2 regions of the Paenibacillus sp. 4624 genome follow, and region 1 is predicted to be linked to the other one. Evidence: riboswitches for the same ligand, from Rfam matches in the RefSeq annotation. Region 1 holds a riboswitch; the other holds the start of a gene.

Region 1 (7,331 bases):
GGTATCGGTTACACACTTCTGTTGTCGGCTCTGGGCGTATTATTCGGAGTTATTATCGGTCTGATTATCTGCCTGTTCCGTCTTCATAATATGGCGATTCTCCGCTGGATTGGTACAACCTATGTAGAGGTAATCCGCGGGACGCCAATGCTGGTACAACTCATGATTATCTATTACGGGGTGTCCTTAACCTTCGGTATTAACTTCTCAGCACTTCAAGCAGGGATTATGACGCTTTCTATTAACAGCGGTGCGTATCTCGCCGAGATTTTCCGTGCCGGTATTCAAGGTGTAGATCGTGGTCAACTGGAAGCAGCTCGTTCACTGGGGATGGGCAGAGGCGCAGCGATGCGTTATATTATTCTGCCGCAGGCTTTTAAGGCCGTTTTGCCAGCCATTGGTAACGAGTTCGTAACGATCATTAAAGAATCATCGATTATTTCCGTCATTGGCATGGTGGATATTATGTATCAGGCAAGTGTAGTCAAAAATCTTACGTTCCAGGGTCTGAACCCGTTCATTATTGCGGCAGCGATTTACTTTGTCATGACATTTATTCTGTCCAAGCTGCTCGGACGATTGGAAAGGAAGTTGGGTGCAAGTGATAGACGTTAGACAATTACACAAATCATACGGTAAAAACGATGTCCTGAAAGGCATTGACGTGACGATTGGCAAAGGTGAGGTCGTTGTAGTTATTGGTCCTTCGGGTTCGGGAAAAAGTACATTTTTGCGCTGTCTGAACCTGCTGGAGCAACCATCATCGGGACAGATTGATTTCGAAGGTGTATCGATTACTGATCCCAAGCATAATATTAATGCTACACGTGAGAAGATGGGCATGGTGTTCCAGCACTTTAATCTGTTCCCTCATAAAACGGTTCAGCAAAATATCACGATTGCTCCGATCAAGGTGAAAAAACAATCCACGGATGAGGCTAACAAAATTGCCGAGGATCTACTAAAGACAGTCGGTTTGGCGGACAAAAAAGATGTATATCCGAACCAGCTGTCCGGTGGACAAAAGCAACGGATTGCCATTGCAAGAGCGCTCGCGATGCAGCCGCATGTGATGCTGTTTGATGAGCCTACATCGGCCCTTGATCCGGAGATGGTTGGAGAGGTATTGGAAGTCATGAAACGTCTTGCTGAAGGCGGAATGACGATGGTCATTGTAACGCATGAGATGGGTTTTGCGCGTGAGGTGGGTGACCGCATTCTATTTATGGACGGCGGTGTCATCGTTGAGGAAGGTACCCCGGATGAAGTGTTTGGAGCACCAAAACATCCGCGTACTCGAGACTTTCTTGCAAAAGTACTTTAATTCATCCCATTCTTTATATAGAATCAAAGAATAAAAGCGTTATCGGATTGAAAGATCCGGTAACGCTTTTTTGTTGTTTGCAGAAAAGGTAGAGCCGAAAAAGTAACTTTTCTGTTACCTGTATATTGAATTAAAACGCCAAATGGAAACATTTACTACATCTTTAGGTTACAAAATTGTGATATATTCAAGACTGCCGAAACTTCCGAAGCGGAAGTGCGGGGGATGTAACAATGCAGACATATGAAGGCATATCAGAAATATGCTGCTTGGGGTGAATTAGGAATACATAATGCTTCAGCGTGTCACGTACAGCCTATAGGGTGGGCTCCTCCATCCGAATCCGACAACTAACTTCGCAGGCATCATGAGGGAGGAAGACCATGTATAACAAGAAACGTTTAGCCAAAACTGCCATCGCACTACTGACATCCATTCTATTCATTCAAGCCGTCCCGGCTCACGCGGATTCCGTTCATGTGGCCAAAGAAGGGGATACCTTCTTCACCTTATCTAAGCAATACGGCGTTGACATGAACACATTGATTAAAACGAATAAAGACATCTCACCTTATAACATCTATGGTGGTTTGAAAATTACAATCCCAGGTAACGAAAACAAAGTAGAAGCGGCACCGGTTCAAGCGAAGTCGCAGGAAAAAACGGTTACTGCTGCAAGCCTGGATGTGAATACAGATAATAAAGTTGTACAGGCTTGGGGAAAAACGTTTGACTACAGCAAAACGCTGAATGTTAAAGCAACAGCGTATTCCGCGGATGCATCCGAGAACGGTGGATGGGGCCCCGTTGATTATTTTGGCAACCCGCTCGAACTCGGCACGATCGCAGTGGATCCAAAGATTATTCCTTTTGGAACCAAGGTGTTGGTGACAGGTCATACGCACCCTGGATTGCCGAAACAGGCTTTCGTAGCAACGGCTTTGGATGCAGGTAGCGCAATAAAGGGAAATCGCATTGACATCTTTATCCCTGGGAGCAAACAGTTTGTTAGTTCGTTTGGTTTTCAGGATATTGAGTTGTACATTTTAAAATAAGGCTTAAACCCTCCCCTGTCTGTATATGGGGGATGAGTTGAATAGAGAATTAACATAAACAGGGTGTTCTTGCGTAATCATGATAGGCACGATTCATGATTACGTAGAGAGACACCCTGTTTTATTACTTATTGTTTTTCTTTTGGAAGTTTAAGCATCTCGTCCAATGTAACTAATTCATACCCACGGTTTCGCAATTCCTCAATAACCTCGGGCAAAGCCTCTACTGTACCTTTCAAGTTCGAACCTGTACCGCCACCAGCATGTTGTAATACGATGGAACCAGGTTTCACCGCGGTCAGAATATTATGTTTTACCTTTTCCTTGTCTAGTCCTTTCCAATCGAGAGAATCCACATTCCAATTCACGATGCTGTAGTGCTGTTTTGCAGCCCATCGCAACTGTTCTTCGTTAATGTCCCCATATGGAGGACGAATCATTTTGGGCGTATATCCCGTCAGGCGGTGAATAATATCGCCGGTATGTACTATTTGTTTGCGAAAGGCAGTCATCGATAACTTGCTGAATTCAGGATGATTGTAGCTGTGATTACCGACGATATGTCCTTCTTTCACCATACGTTTCACCAAGTCCGGGTGTTTCTCTGCACGACTGCCGACAACAAAAAAGGTGGCACGAACCTTATATTTTTTTAATACATCAAGTACCTGCGGCGTAAATCTCGGATCCGGCACATCATCAAAAGTCAGCGCAACTTGTTTGGTGGAAGGGCCATTGGTTTTGAACGTATCTGCGTACTTCTGCCGGAGTTGGCCTAGAGTCAACTGTTCTTCTCTAACACCTGAGTCAGAAGCCGGTGTATCACTGGGGTTTGCAGAAGGTTCCTCCGATGAAGCAGCAGACACAGGAGCAGGGGCTAAAGGAGCTGTATAAACCCCAGAACATATAATGGTAACGAGTGCGAGCAAGACGAGGCGTATTCGCATGTTAACGGCCTCCTTTTTTCAAAATTGCGTTCTCTATGGTATGCCCGCTGCATGCTTCTTTTATGCGTGTGTGAGAAGTTTCATTGCATCATCAGGTCATGAAAGCCATAATTCCACCATATATAACATATAGAGAAGGATAGGTGGAGAGACGATGAGTACATATGATTTGAAGTCGATTCGTTTAGAGGTTTTCGAGGCAGGGCAGGACAAGGTATTTCTGGTTACGGGTGGTAAAGCTCATATTGGGGCTGTAGCTACATTCTATGTTGACCATGATCGGGTTAGTGGAACGACGGTACATATTCCGGGACATAAGGAACAAGAACTATGTGAGCGTCTTGCTCGCAAAGCGGCTCTGCAACTGAAAGTTACGGTAACTGTTATTATGGGCATTCATTTTGACAGCATTACACGAGTGCAGATCGATGAGATCGTGCTGACTGCTGAGAGACTAATGGATGAACATTTGAATAAAAAAATAGTGTAGAACTCTCCGGGTAACAAGTCAAAAGTTAAATGTCTGGATAAGTGAAATCTGAAGTGGTAATCCTCCTAATATTAGATGTGGTCATCAAGTTTTAATTTTTTTTTGTAAAATTGAAACGAGTTGCAGATTGTAACGTATGTATCTTTATATACAATGCACAATCCACTGGGAGGAATAACCTAATGTCCATTTTTAAAAGATTACGTGACCTGACAATGTCTAACATCAATGCGATTATCGACAAAGCTGAAGATCCAATCAAGATGACGGATCAATATATCCGTGACATGCAAGAAGATCTGGAAGATGCAGAGAAAGCAGTAGCCGCACAAATCGCGATCGAGAAGAAGTTCAAGCAATTGTTCGAGGAACAGGAAGCACTCGTGAAAAAACGTGAAGAGCAGGCTCACACGGCAGCGCGTGCACAGAACATGGACCTTGCTCGCCGCGCTCTGGAAGAGAAAAAAGCAGCGGAAGAGAAAATGGTGGAATACAAAGCCAGCTACGATCAAAACAAAGCGTCCGCAGACAATCTTCGTGGTAAACTCGATGAGATGCGCAAACAATTAACGCAGATGAAAAATAAACGCGAAACGCTGGTCGCTCGTTATAACGCAGCCAAAGCACAAACCGAAATCAACAAAGCACTGAATGGATTTAGCTCAGACACGGCAAGTGCTGGCCTGAAACGTATGGAAGAGAAAATGATGCAGATGGAAGCTCAGGCTGAAGCAAGCAACGAAATGTCTTCCAAAGGCAAATCACTTGACGAGGAATTTGAGAAACTTGGTAAAGATGCGGCTGTTGAGGATGAACTTGCTGCACTCATGAAACAGTACGAAAATAAAAACTAACACCTTGGCGTTCAGCAGGGTTAACCAGCGGAGGGGAACAGCGTTTCTCCTTCGCTTTTAAATGCGGATCATGTTGATAAGTGGAGGCTGTGTAAATGGATTTGAACATTTTGGCGATGCTGGTCTGGACGTTTTCAGGTTCGGTTTTGCTGTTTGTACTGATGTATGTGGATTCACTCTTTACGAAATACAAGGATTTTGCAGAAGTTAAAGCTGGCAATATGGCAGTCACGACCCGGATGGTGATGAAGTTATTTGCGCAAGGATACGTGCTTGCAACATCCATCTCAACAGCAGGACATCTTGGAGAAGCGTTGCTTGTTTCAGTCGTATCTTTCATCATTTTATTGATTCTGGAAAGTGTCGTTCACTTTATGATTCGCAAATGGGCCACATTGGATCTGGATACGGGAATACAACAAGGTAAGACAGGGTATGGATTGTTCTCCGGCGCTTTGCATATCGTAGGCGCATTGATTATTGCAGCGTGCTTGTAAGCCGATAAGATAAGGAACAGGAGTAATTGGCATGAGTGTATGGAAACGTATTAAAGGAATACTAACAAAGCCCGAGCCGCCCAAAGTGGAAAAAACGATGCTCCAGCTTGCTCCTGGGGATATCTGCGAAGTGTCTTTAGTTACCTATGAAGTGGTTGGCAGGGTACAAAATCGGGCTCGTAATGCAGTTGTATTAACGTTGCAGGACGGAAGTGCATTTCGATATTTGCATGTAGAAGAACGTGAAATAACACGTTATGCCCTGTATACGCCTATTGATGGGAGACTTGATGCCCCTGACGAGGTGCCAACGATTCTTGAACTGGATGATCATGTGTATCATTTGGAGGAAGAGTATGGAGGTATGGTTCAGACCGTGGGGAGAACACCTTATGGTCAGGCTGGTGAGCAGCTTGTGTGGCAGTATCAATCGGATGATAACAAACTTCTTCGTGTGGAATGGCAAGACAGAAGGTTTAACCTCTACGAGGGTGAGTCCATTCTTCCTGCGGATATCAAAGTGATTCGTTCGAACTAGGAGAGGTTCCAATGAAAAAACGCTTGGCACATGGATTAAAGTTAATGCTGGTCCTCAGCCTTGTGATGTCTCTGCTGTCTGCGTGTGGCGCAGCTCCTTCCGTACAAGATACATATCCTCTTGAATCGGTAAGTGGCAGCGGTCAATCCACGTCTTATGTGTATCGGGCTGTAGATCGCACGGTTCCTGAAGTGGCAAAGGAGCTGTCCGATCAACGAAAACCCGACCAGATTTCGGCAGAAAATACAGAGCGTATGTTCCTGGTGTATCAAGACCAATATTATCATTTGCAACAAGATCCTAAGAAACCAGAAGATACGCTCGTCGAAGTCGATTCCAAGGAATATGTTCGTCAGAACTATAGCTCTTCCTTTTTACAAGGATATCTGACGGCAACCCTGATTGGGAATTTGTTTGATACTTTTAGTGGACGCGGGTCAGGCAACTATCGGGGATACACGGAACGGGATACGTACAAACCGAGTGCGGGATCCTATCGGGCGCCAACGAGCAATGATAAAAAGTTGGCTCCGCCTATTACCGTTGAGCGAAAAGGCTCCATTACACGGCGCGGCAGTGATAAGGACACAAGTGTTGGTTCTGGCGGCGGTTTGTTTGACCGCAAAAAGGATCAAAGTAGAGGAAGCATCGATCGCAACAAAAGTAGCGGAGGTTTGGGTGGCTTGTTTGATTCACCGAAAAAATCTTACAAAAAGCCAAAGACCAGGGTCGGTGGCGGCAGGATTATGAGGCGAAGATAACATTTCGAAGAGCCTCATACTTATGATTTATAGGATAATTATGATGTAAGACGAAATAACAGTAGCATGGTGAGACTGGCGAATATGTCAGCAGCACCTTGTTACTGTTATTTTTTATGATTTACGGACGTGATGGGATTTGCGAACGCGAGGGATCGTAGAAGCAGGTTGTTTGCGTATCCAGCGCAGGTAAGGAATAATTCGTTCATCTGTCCGCAGAGATTGCAGATCCGTCAGTCCCAGCGTGACGAGGTCTCGATTTGTATATAACGAGTGAATTTGTTTGTGGCAAGGAATACATAGATTGGCTGTGGGCAAGAAGCTACCGCCCATTTCCTTTGGCGTTAAATGATGAACTGTAGTCTCAACGGGTTCTCTCCCGCATAATTCACAATGATGATTCATCGCGATCACCTCCCGTTATCGAATGCTATTATGTGCAAAGGCAGCGTATTTCATGTTACCTGTTGGCCTTGAGTATCCTAAACATTCTTTTTGTTCTGATTCAGTGAGCAATCGACTTGTCATCGGCATATATTCGGGCTACACTTTCTTAAATGAGAAAAGACTTCAGGAGGAATGTTACTGTGAAACAAAGTTCCCATTCATATGATATGACTACCGCCAAATTCCATCGTACGGCTGTACAAGTGTCGGAAGCACAGAGCAGAATCGCTGCTCAGGTATCCGCAGGTCGGATTGAACATGTGCCCCTTGCTGATTCACACGGCCGCACACTTGCAGTGTCGATTGAAGCCCCGCACGCGTATCCTTTTTTCCGCAGATCAGGTATGGATGGTTTCGCGATTCAAAGTGCAGATACGGCTGCAGCTACAAGTGATCATCAAGTGTGGTTTCGCGTTAT
Region 2 (7,331 bases), on a different contig from region 1:
AACTGTTAAAATCAATTTTATTAAAATTCATTAGATGTGCCTCCTAAATTTTATATGAAACGAATTTAGGAGGCTACATTGTCTGCTTTTTTCATCAGAACCCATCCTTAAATTTAGATTTACTTTAAATTGTACCACAACTTTATCTATCTAAAACGACTTCAACCTCGTATCTACGAACTCAATTAACATTATTCCGGCCACGAAATGTGCCCCAGCGATCCCTAATCAGTTTACCCGCCCAAAAGAGTGCCATACATCCGAAAATGGGATAAAGAACGGAAAGAAGGGAGCTGAAGCCAAATTGGCTGAACGAGTAACACAGCATCATGATGATCAGTGTAATTAACCGGGGATGAACATCGACATGTTGTCGAAGCTGCAAAGTCATGCCGTAGATGTCGGCAACAAACGTTGTGAATATTTCCATGAAAATGAGTGTGACATATACAGACTGTACAATCCATCCTAGTTGAAAAGCGATACTGCCCATCGGGATTTCAAACTGTATGATGCCTGGCATCTGGGCCGACATTGCAAAATGGGCTGCCATCAGCATAAAACCTACGCCAATCCCGCCTAGAATTCCGCCCCATTTTAATGTATTGCGATGACGAATTTGATTGCCTACAGGGACAAGTACCGCTTGAGCGAGCGCAAGATTAAATGCGGTGTAAAGCAACGGGGAAATCCATATCTGAAAGGGATTGCTGTCTGTTGTCAGTGTAACAAAACGAAAGACACCCGGATGATGCAGCGTACTGAAAATCATAAGCAGGGACAGCAGTAACATCATGGGTACTACAATACTGTTCATTTGCAAAATAGCCTGCATTCCGCGTCCGAGAAGAAGGTATGTACCAATCAAAGTAATGATCAAACCTGTTTGGTAATGTAAACCCAGATGTTCCATAAACACAGAACCTGCCCCGGCGAGCATGACACTGTTTACACCGATCAGGACAATAAGTGTTATCCATGTAATCCATCTGCCAGCCCTGTGGCCAAACAGATGTTTGTTCAGATCCTCATAGGAACGCGAACGGGTATCATGAGCAATAAGCATCATTTTGGTTCCGAGCCAGACAAATAGCATGGTGGATAAAACGATGGTGATTGTGGCCCACTTGCCATACTGGGTAAAAAACTGCAATATTTCCTGTCCTGTGGCGAAGCCGGCCCCTACGACGGTTCCGATGTATGTGAATGCAATCTGCAGCACCCGGAATACCTGTTTCATGTGTTTCCCCTTTCAGGTCCCGGAATTGGTTGGACATGCGGGTACCATAGTACAGGTTATGCTTGACCCATAAAAGTCATGACTGCAGGGTGAGCTAACGACGCTGAATGGTCAGGTTATCCGGACTTAGGGGGATTTTGCTTGAACTTGCAGCTGTATATATGATACTTTATACCTCATAGGATAGGCTTGGGAGGTCAAATCATGGACGTATTAAAACAACGAATTTTACAAGAAGGTGTCGTCATCTCGGATCAGGTATTGAAACTGGATGGTCTTCTGAATCATCAGATTGATCCTGCATTAACGATGGAGATGGGACGGGAGTTTGCTGCTCGTTTTCGCGAGAGTGGAGTAACTCGGGTGATTACTGTTGAATCATCAGGGATTCCGGTTGCTTTTGCCGCAGCGCATGAACTGGGGGTGCCTTTGGTATTTGCCCGCCGCAAAAAAACGCTTCTGGCCGATCCTGATGCCTACTGCGAACGTGTACCATCCTTTACGAAAGGGATCGTAACGGATATTATGGTATCTCGCGAATACATTCATGAGAATGACCGCATTTTGTTCATTGATGACATTATTGCAAACGGAGATGCCGCCCGCGGCGTAATTAAAATTATTGAGCGTTCCGGCGCAGAGCTTGTGGGATTTGGTGTTGTGGTTGAGAAGAGCTTCCAGGCTGGTGCCCGCACCATCCGTGAGCAAGGAATTCCAGTAGAAGCTCTTGTGCGCATTCGTTCACTAAATAATGGCACCGTGCAATTCGACGATAATGAAATGTGACTTTTTGAAGGAAATTGGGCCTAATTTTTGAACTATCACTTTGCATGGCCTTAGATTTCCTTTATAATGGGGTTATGTTAGGGAGAGGAGGCAACACCATGGGGAACCAACCGGCAACAGATCAATTTTTTATGAATAAGCTGGCGGAATCGAAAGTTCATTTTGAACGTGCCCTGGATTGTAAACATACGGAATTCGATGACCTTTATCCCTATATGATTGAACATCCTCAATTTTTCTGGTACAAACGCTATGTTGCCTGGTCAGAATTACTGACGATTGTAGGCTTGTGTGAAGAGTTGTCCTTCTCTTGGAAAGAACAATTTACACCGCACCAAGTGGAGTACCTTGAAGAACGTGTGATGTCCGCCAAAGTGCTTGATTTTTGGTTCGAGAAGAACGACAGCAAAGAGCACGCTCAGCGGTAACTCTCAGTCGGGATATTTTTCGAATGACATGACAGTCCAATACAGTCACGTGAGACCTAAATGACCTTTCATTTAGGTCTCTTTTTGTAAAGAAATTTGAATATAGGAGTCTAAATATGATTAGTGATACAGAGTTGGATGCCCTGCGATTGTCAGGGGAAAAGGTAAGAGTGGTGCGGGATGAGCTCGAGTCTAACGATGTAACTGGCATCGTGGTAGCCTGGGATGATGAACAAGTGCTAATTCGCAGACAGAATCGCCGTGTCGTGAAGCTGGACCGTCGGTACCGCTATCAGTTGTTCAGTGAGCCTCGTCAAAGTGATCTTAGCATTTAATGGTGGGGTACTTCGCATGACGGATCTGAATTTGATAAAAACAATAAAATCATGCAAAGAGAATTTTTCGATAACAAAATGTTTGGAATTACCATCAAGATCAGGCATATTTGCGACACACGCGAGAGAAGATAGGTACAGTGGAACAATTCGCTGTATTTACAGCCGAAAGGGTGTGCTGCAAGCCATGACATTAATGAATGATAAAGTTCATGCTTATAAGGATCAGATTGGCGCGTTAAGTGATGTTCTCCCGGAAGTGGTGAAATCGTACCATGAATTTACGGGCGAATGCTTCCAGCCGGGTGTGCTTGATGCCAAAACGAAGCAGTTAATTGCGCTAGGTATCGGTTTGTTCGCCAATAACGAAGTCTGCACGTTCTATCATGTAGAGGAAGCAAGGTCAAAGGGAGCGACCGATCAGGAGATCATGGAGACGGTAGCTGTCGCAGGAGCTGTAGGGGGCGGACATGCCTTGTCACAAGGGGCAATGCGTGTGCAAAAGGCGTTGCATTAGATTCTGATTTTAACATCAAAAAGGAGGTCTCGGGTTAAACCGGAACCTCCTTTTTATTGTTGCTGCTTATGTCGGTGTGAAATGGACTTGCTAGAAGTCTGCTTAGATTTTACCCAACATTTTATTATACATAAATTGGCCTGTCACCCGTCTTGCGGTTACATAACGATCACTGAAATACGGATTGGACAACTTGGTGACGCTGACACCTTTGCTGCTGGAAGCATGTGCGAATTGACCTCCGCCGATGTATACTCCTGTATGTGAGATGCCTCTACCTGTTGTGTTGAAAAATACCAAATCTCCTGTTCGAATATTTGCTTTGGAGACAGGTGTTCCGGCTTTGGCTTGTTGTTGCGATGTGCGTGGCAATTCAATGCTGTATTTGTTAAAAAGATATCTCATAAACCCGGAACAATCGAAGCCAGCCATGGTTGTGCCGCCCCATTTGTACGGGATACCTGTCATATTGTTAACCACCGTATTAATTGTGCTTGCCTCTGTGCTTGTTGCCCCGGATGTAAATAGTACAGCAGCTCCAAAAATAGAAATGATCAGTTTTTTCAAAATCAATGTTCTCCCTTCGATGCCTACGGAGTTAGCTAAGGGTTCGGTAGAAGGTTCCCTATATTTCCTATGTATAAGAATAATTCACCCAAAATGGTTCCCCCGTTTTCAATCCTGAAACTCGGCAAATGAATAATTAAGTTTTTGTAACTATTTGAAACTATATTGCATAAATGCGTAATTGTCAAACCCATTTAAAACACTTCATTTAGCCTCAATGTTAGCGGAATTCTCGATTTTATAGAGAAATAAGTCGACTTTAACGGGAATATTGTTTACAAAAAAGTAACTATTTTTTCGTCCTTTTTTTGAAAAGATCAGGAAATGGATTTTGGTCTGAATTTATATTGCAATATAAGTAATTTATTCTATTATTATGATTTTATTATAACTAGATTTGCAACAAATAAAAGTCAGATGAGAAGGAGGAATATCCATGTCTGCCTCGTTTGCAAATGCAAAACCTGAAATTGAAAGCGCTACTAATATTATTGAGAAATTGTATAGGGAAAACTATCTCAGTATGAAGCAAAAAGCATATTACATGACTCACGATGCATCTACTGCAGAGGACTTAGTTCAAGAATCTTTCGTCAGACTTTTCGATAAAAAGCAAACCTTGCTTATGCTTGCCGCGGATCAACAATATTGTTATATGGTGCGAACCGTCCACAATGTAACTCTCAATTATGTAGAAAAACAAAAAAAGAAAAGGCGATGGATACATATTTTTAACAACGAGAACGACATGGATAACATATTAGACGTATCACCAATTCCTGAACAATGCTATGAACGAAAAGAACAATCTAAATGGATGGAACAATTGCTGAAGTCATTACCCAGACGTGATCAACAACTTCTGCGTAACAAATATTTACTTGGTTTGGCTGATAAGGAAAGCGCACATCTTTTAGGCTTAGCCGAAGCTAACATATCAACTTCAGCTAACTACTCATTTACATCTGGTCCAATCGGGATCACAAATCCAATTGTTGAGAATCCGAATAATCCTAAAAATGTAACGATTAAATTATCTTATAAAGGCGCTGGGATAGGAGTAACGTTCCCGTTAGGTTCTAACAATTCAATATCTAATGGTTCCAACGCCTCCTGGAGATTAAATAGACAATACACGGACTTCCTAAACAAAAATGGTTCAGAGTTGGATGCTTATTATTTGGAAGGCACAACGAATATCACTGGAGCAGGAAAGACAACTTCAGTTTCCAGTAGTGCCACGGTGAAGATCGGTGCACTGTACTATTTCGGTGATATTCCTGCCCAAGATGTCGTATTTACGGATTCGTTCTCGATTCCCTCATTTACGGCTTCTGTAGTCAGTGAATAAAACATATATTGCAAGAATAAAAATGAATAAGTGTTTAGAATGAGAAGTTCAAGAGGCTGCTGGAGAGCAGCCTCTAAAGCTTGTGAGTTAATGTATTAAATATGACTTGGCTATTTCGAGGAGGTTATTCACGATGAGAAAAGCGCTAATTATTATCTTGGTCGTCTTTACGGCTGTAATGACAGCGAGCTGTTCAACTGATAACAAAGAAGCAGCAATGAACGAATTACGTTTGCAGCAACAGGGAACATATAGTGGCTATGTATTTTGGAACGTGGATTCAGACTTGACTACGTTGAACAAACAGTTATTAGGAATTGTAAATACAGATGAAGTGATGTCTTCCCTTCGTTTCAGCAAGCTGAATTTTATAAGTATGGGGGATACGTCGCAAAAGTATAATTATGTAAAAATGTTCGATATTGATAAAAGTCCAACATTACTGATCTTTGACACAGAGAAAATGATTCTTAAAACCAATAACTTCGAGGATATTTATACATTAGCAAATAAATTAAAACAAAAATAAAAAAAGAGTTTATTTAATGAATAATCTATATAGTCCTGTTGCAAATATTGACAAAATTTATTTTTTCGCATAAATTGATTTTGTGACCATATTTTGGTTTTAAATCATTTTTATTGTTCTATATGTAAATTAATGATTTATGGGAGGTGGAAGAGCTACAATTGAATCGCTCATAGTGAACATAAAACAAGATAAAAGATATGACTATATAGTAGGGAGGAGCGTGTTGTTTAGTGAAAGCCAAAAAATTAGTAACATTTGTACTGGCGTGTTCTATGGTATTCTCCGTAGCAGGAATGGCGGCACTTCCTGTACCAACGGTATCGGCAGCTGATGCATCTGGCACAACGGCGAGTATGTCCGATATCTTAAAAAATCAGCGCCCGGATGGAGGCTGGAGAAAAGATTACAGTCAGACGTCAGGTGAATGGGCCAAATCAACGATCGATAACAAAGCTACATACTCAGAAATCAGAAGACTAGCAAGTGAATTCAAAAAAACAAATGATCCGCGATACTCTGCTGCAGCGATCAAAGGAATCAACTTTTTGCTTAATATGCAGTACTCCAATGGCGGCTGGCCTCAAGTCTATCAAAGTTCCGGTTATCATAAACATATTACCTATAATGATGATGCGATGATTAATGTAATGTACATGCTTGATGAAGTCGCAGGACGCAAGGGGAACTTCTCCTTTATCGACAGTTCTCTGGCGAATCGCTGTAAAAATGCGGTTTCCAAAGGAGTCGATGCCATCCTGAATACCCAGGTGGTATCCGGTGGGAAGTTAACGGCTTGGGGACAACAACATGATTCCAGTTCACTTAGACCAGCGGGAGCAAGAATCTATGAAGTACCTTCATTAACGGCGGGTGAGAGCGTAAACATTGTGAAGTTTCTAAAGACCAGACCGGCTAATTCAAGAATCACTGCATCCATCAAAGGTGCCGAAGCCTGGTTTAACAAAGTCAAAATTACAGGATATCGGTATGAGAGAGCAAATGGGGATAGCCGAATTATTGCCGATTCCAGTGCATCACCGATCTGGGCGCGTTTTTACGAACTCGGCACGGACAAACCTATTTTTGTTGGACGTGACGGAGTAGTGAAATATAAGTTAAGTGATATTGAGAAGGAAAGAAGAGGCGGTTATGCATGGTACGGTAACTGGCCGTCCAAGCTATAGTAAACTTTTTATTAACCGAATCTTCTAGTAAGTCACTGCTGACTGGTATATAAGTTTGTTTGAAGCAGGACTAATGGGTGCGAATCGGACACATATCTGATTCGCACTTGTTTGGTGATGAATAGATGTGTGTGTTGACATGTTAAACTACGCGTGGTATATTATTTCTTGTCGCCGATAATAATTGGAAAGACCATTATATGCGGTCGTGGCGGAATTGGCAGACGCGCACGGTTCAGGTCCGTGTGGGCTAACCCCCCGTGGAGGTTCGAGTCCTCTCGACCGCATTAAATAGAAAAAGACTCCTTAGGCTATTGCTTAAGGGGTCTTTTTCTATTTAATGCTATAAAGGAAAATCAATAGTCTTAAATTACAGTACTGCTCTTAAAAG

The links. A riboswitch is a leader RNA that binds a small molecule or an ion and turns the genes downstream of it on or off. The one in region 1 is predicted to bind cyclic di-AMP.
Region 2: another riboswitch for cyclic di-AMP. It lies ahead of ABIE27_RS11925 (C40 family peptidase); the one in region 1 lies ahead of ABIE27_RS09235 (3D domain-containing protein).

What each region holds. Positions count from the first base shown of each region.
Region 1 is NZ_JBNDJR010000003.1:351,153-358,483, forward strand. It holds gene ABIE27_RS09225 (ABC transporter substrate-binding protein/permease) at 1-615, shown strand, start outside; gene ABIE27_RS09230 (amino acid ABC transporter ATP-binding protein) at 602-1,324, shown strand; cyclic di-AMP (ydaO/yuaA leader) riboswitch at 1,509-1,705, shown strand; gene ABIE27_RS09235 (3D domain-containing protein) at 1,708-2,379, shown strand; gene ABIE27_RS09240 (polysaccharide deacetylase family protein) at 2,508-3,326, opposite strand; gene ABIE27_RS09245 (hypothetical protein) at 3,481-3,816, shown strand; gene ABIE27_RS09250 (PspA/IM30 family protein) at 3,999-4,670, shown strand; gene ABIE27_RS09255 (DUF350 domain-containing protein) at 4,766-5,167, shown strand; gene ABIE27_RS09260 (DUF4178 domain-containing protein) at 5,199-5,705, shown strand; gene ABIE27_RS09265 (DUF4247 domain-containing protein) at 5,717-6,466, shown strand; gene ABIE27_RS09270 (HNH endonuclease) at 6,581-6,871, opposite strand; gene ABIE27_RS09275 (molybdopterin molybdotransferase MoeA) at 7,081-7,331, shown strand, end outside.
Region 2 is NZ_JBNDJR010000004.1:335,316-342,646, reverse strand. It holds gene catA (type A chloramphenicol O-acetyltransferase) at 1-31, opposite strand, end outside; gene ABIE27_RS11950 (YkvI family membrane protein) at 182-1,240, opposite strand; gene ABIE27_RS11945 (xanthine phosphoribosyltransferase) at 1,445-2,026, shown strand; gene ABIE27_RS11940 (hypothetical protein) at 2,125-2,454, shown strand; gene ABIE27_RS11935 (hypothetical protein) at 2,571-2,789, shown strand; gene ABIE27_RS11930 (carboxymuconolactone decarboxylase family protein) at 2,977-3,306, shown strand; gene ABIE27_RS11925 (C40 family peptidase) at 3,409-3,873, opposite strand; cyclic di-AMP (ydaO/yuaA leader) riboswitch at 3,879-4,010, opposite strand; gene ABIE27_RS11920 (RNA polymerase sigma factor) at 4,310-5,224, shown strand; gene ABIE27_RS11915 (hypothetical protein) at 5,358-5,753, shown strand; gene pelA (pectate lyase) at 5,987-6,940, shown strand; tRNA gene ABIE27_RS11905 (tRNA-Leu) at 7,143-7,227, shown strand.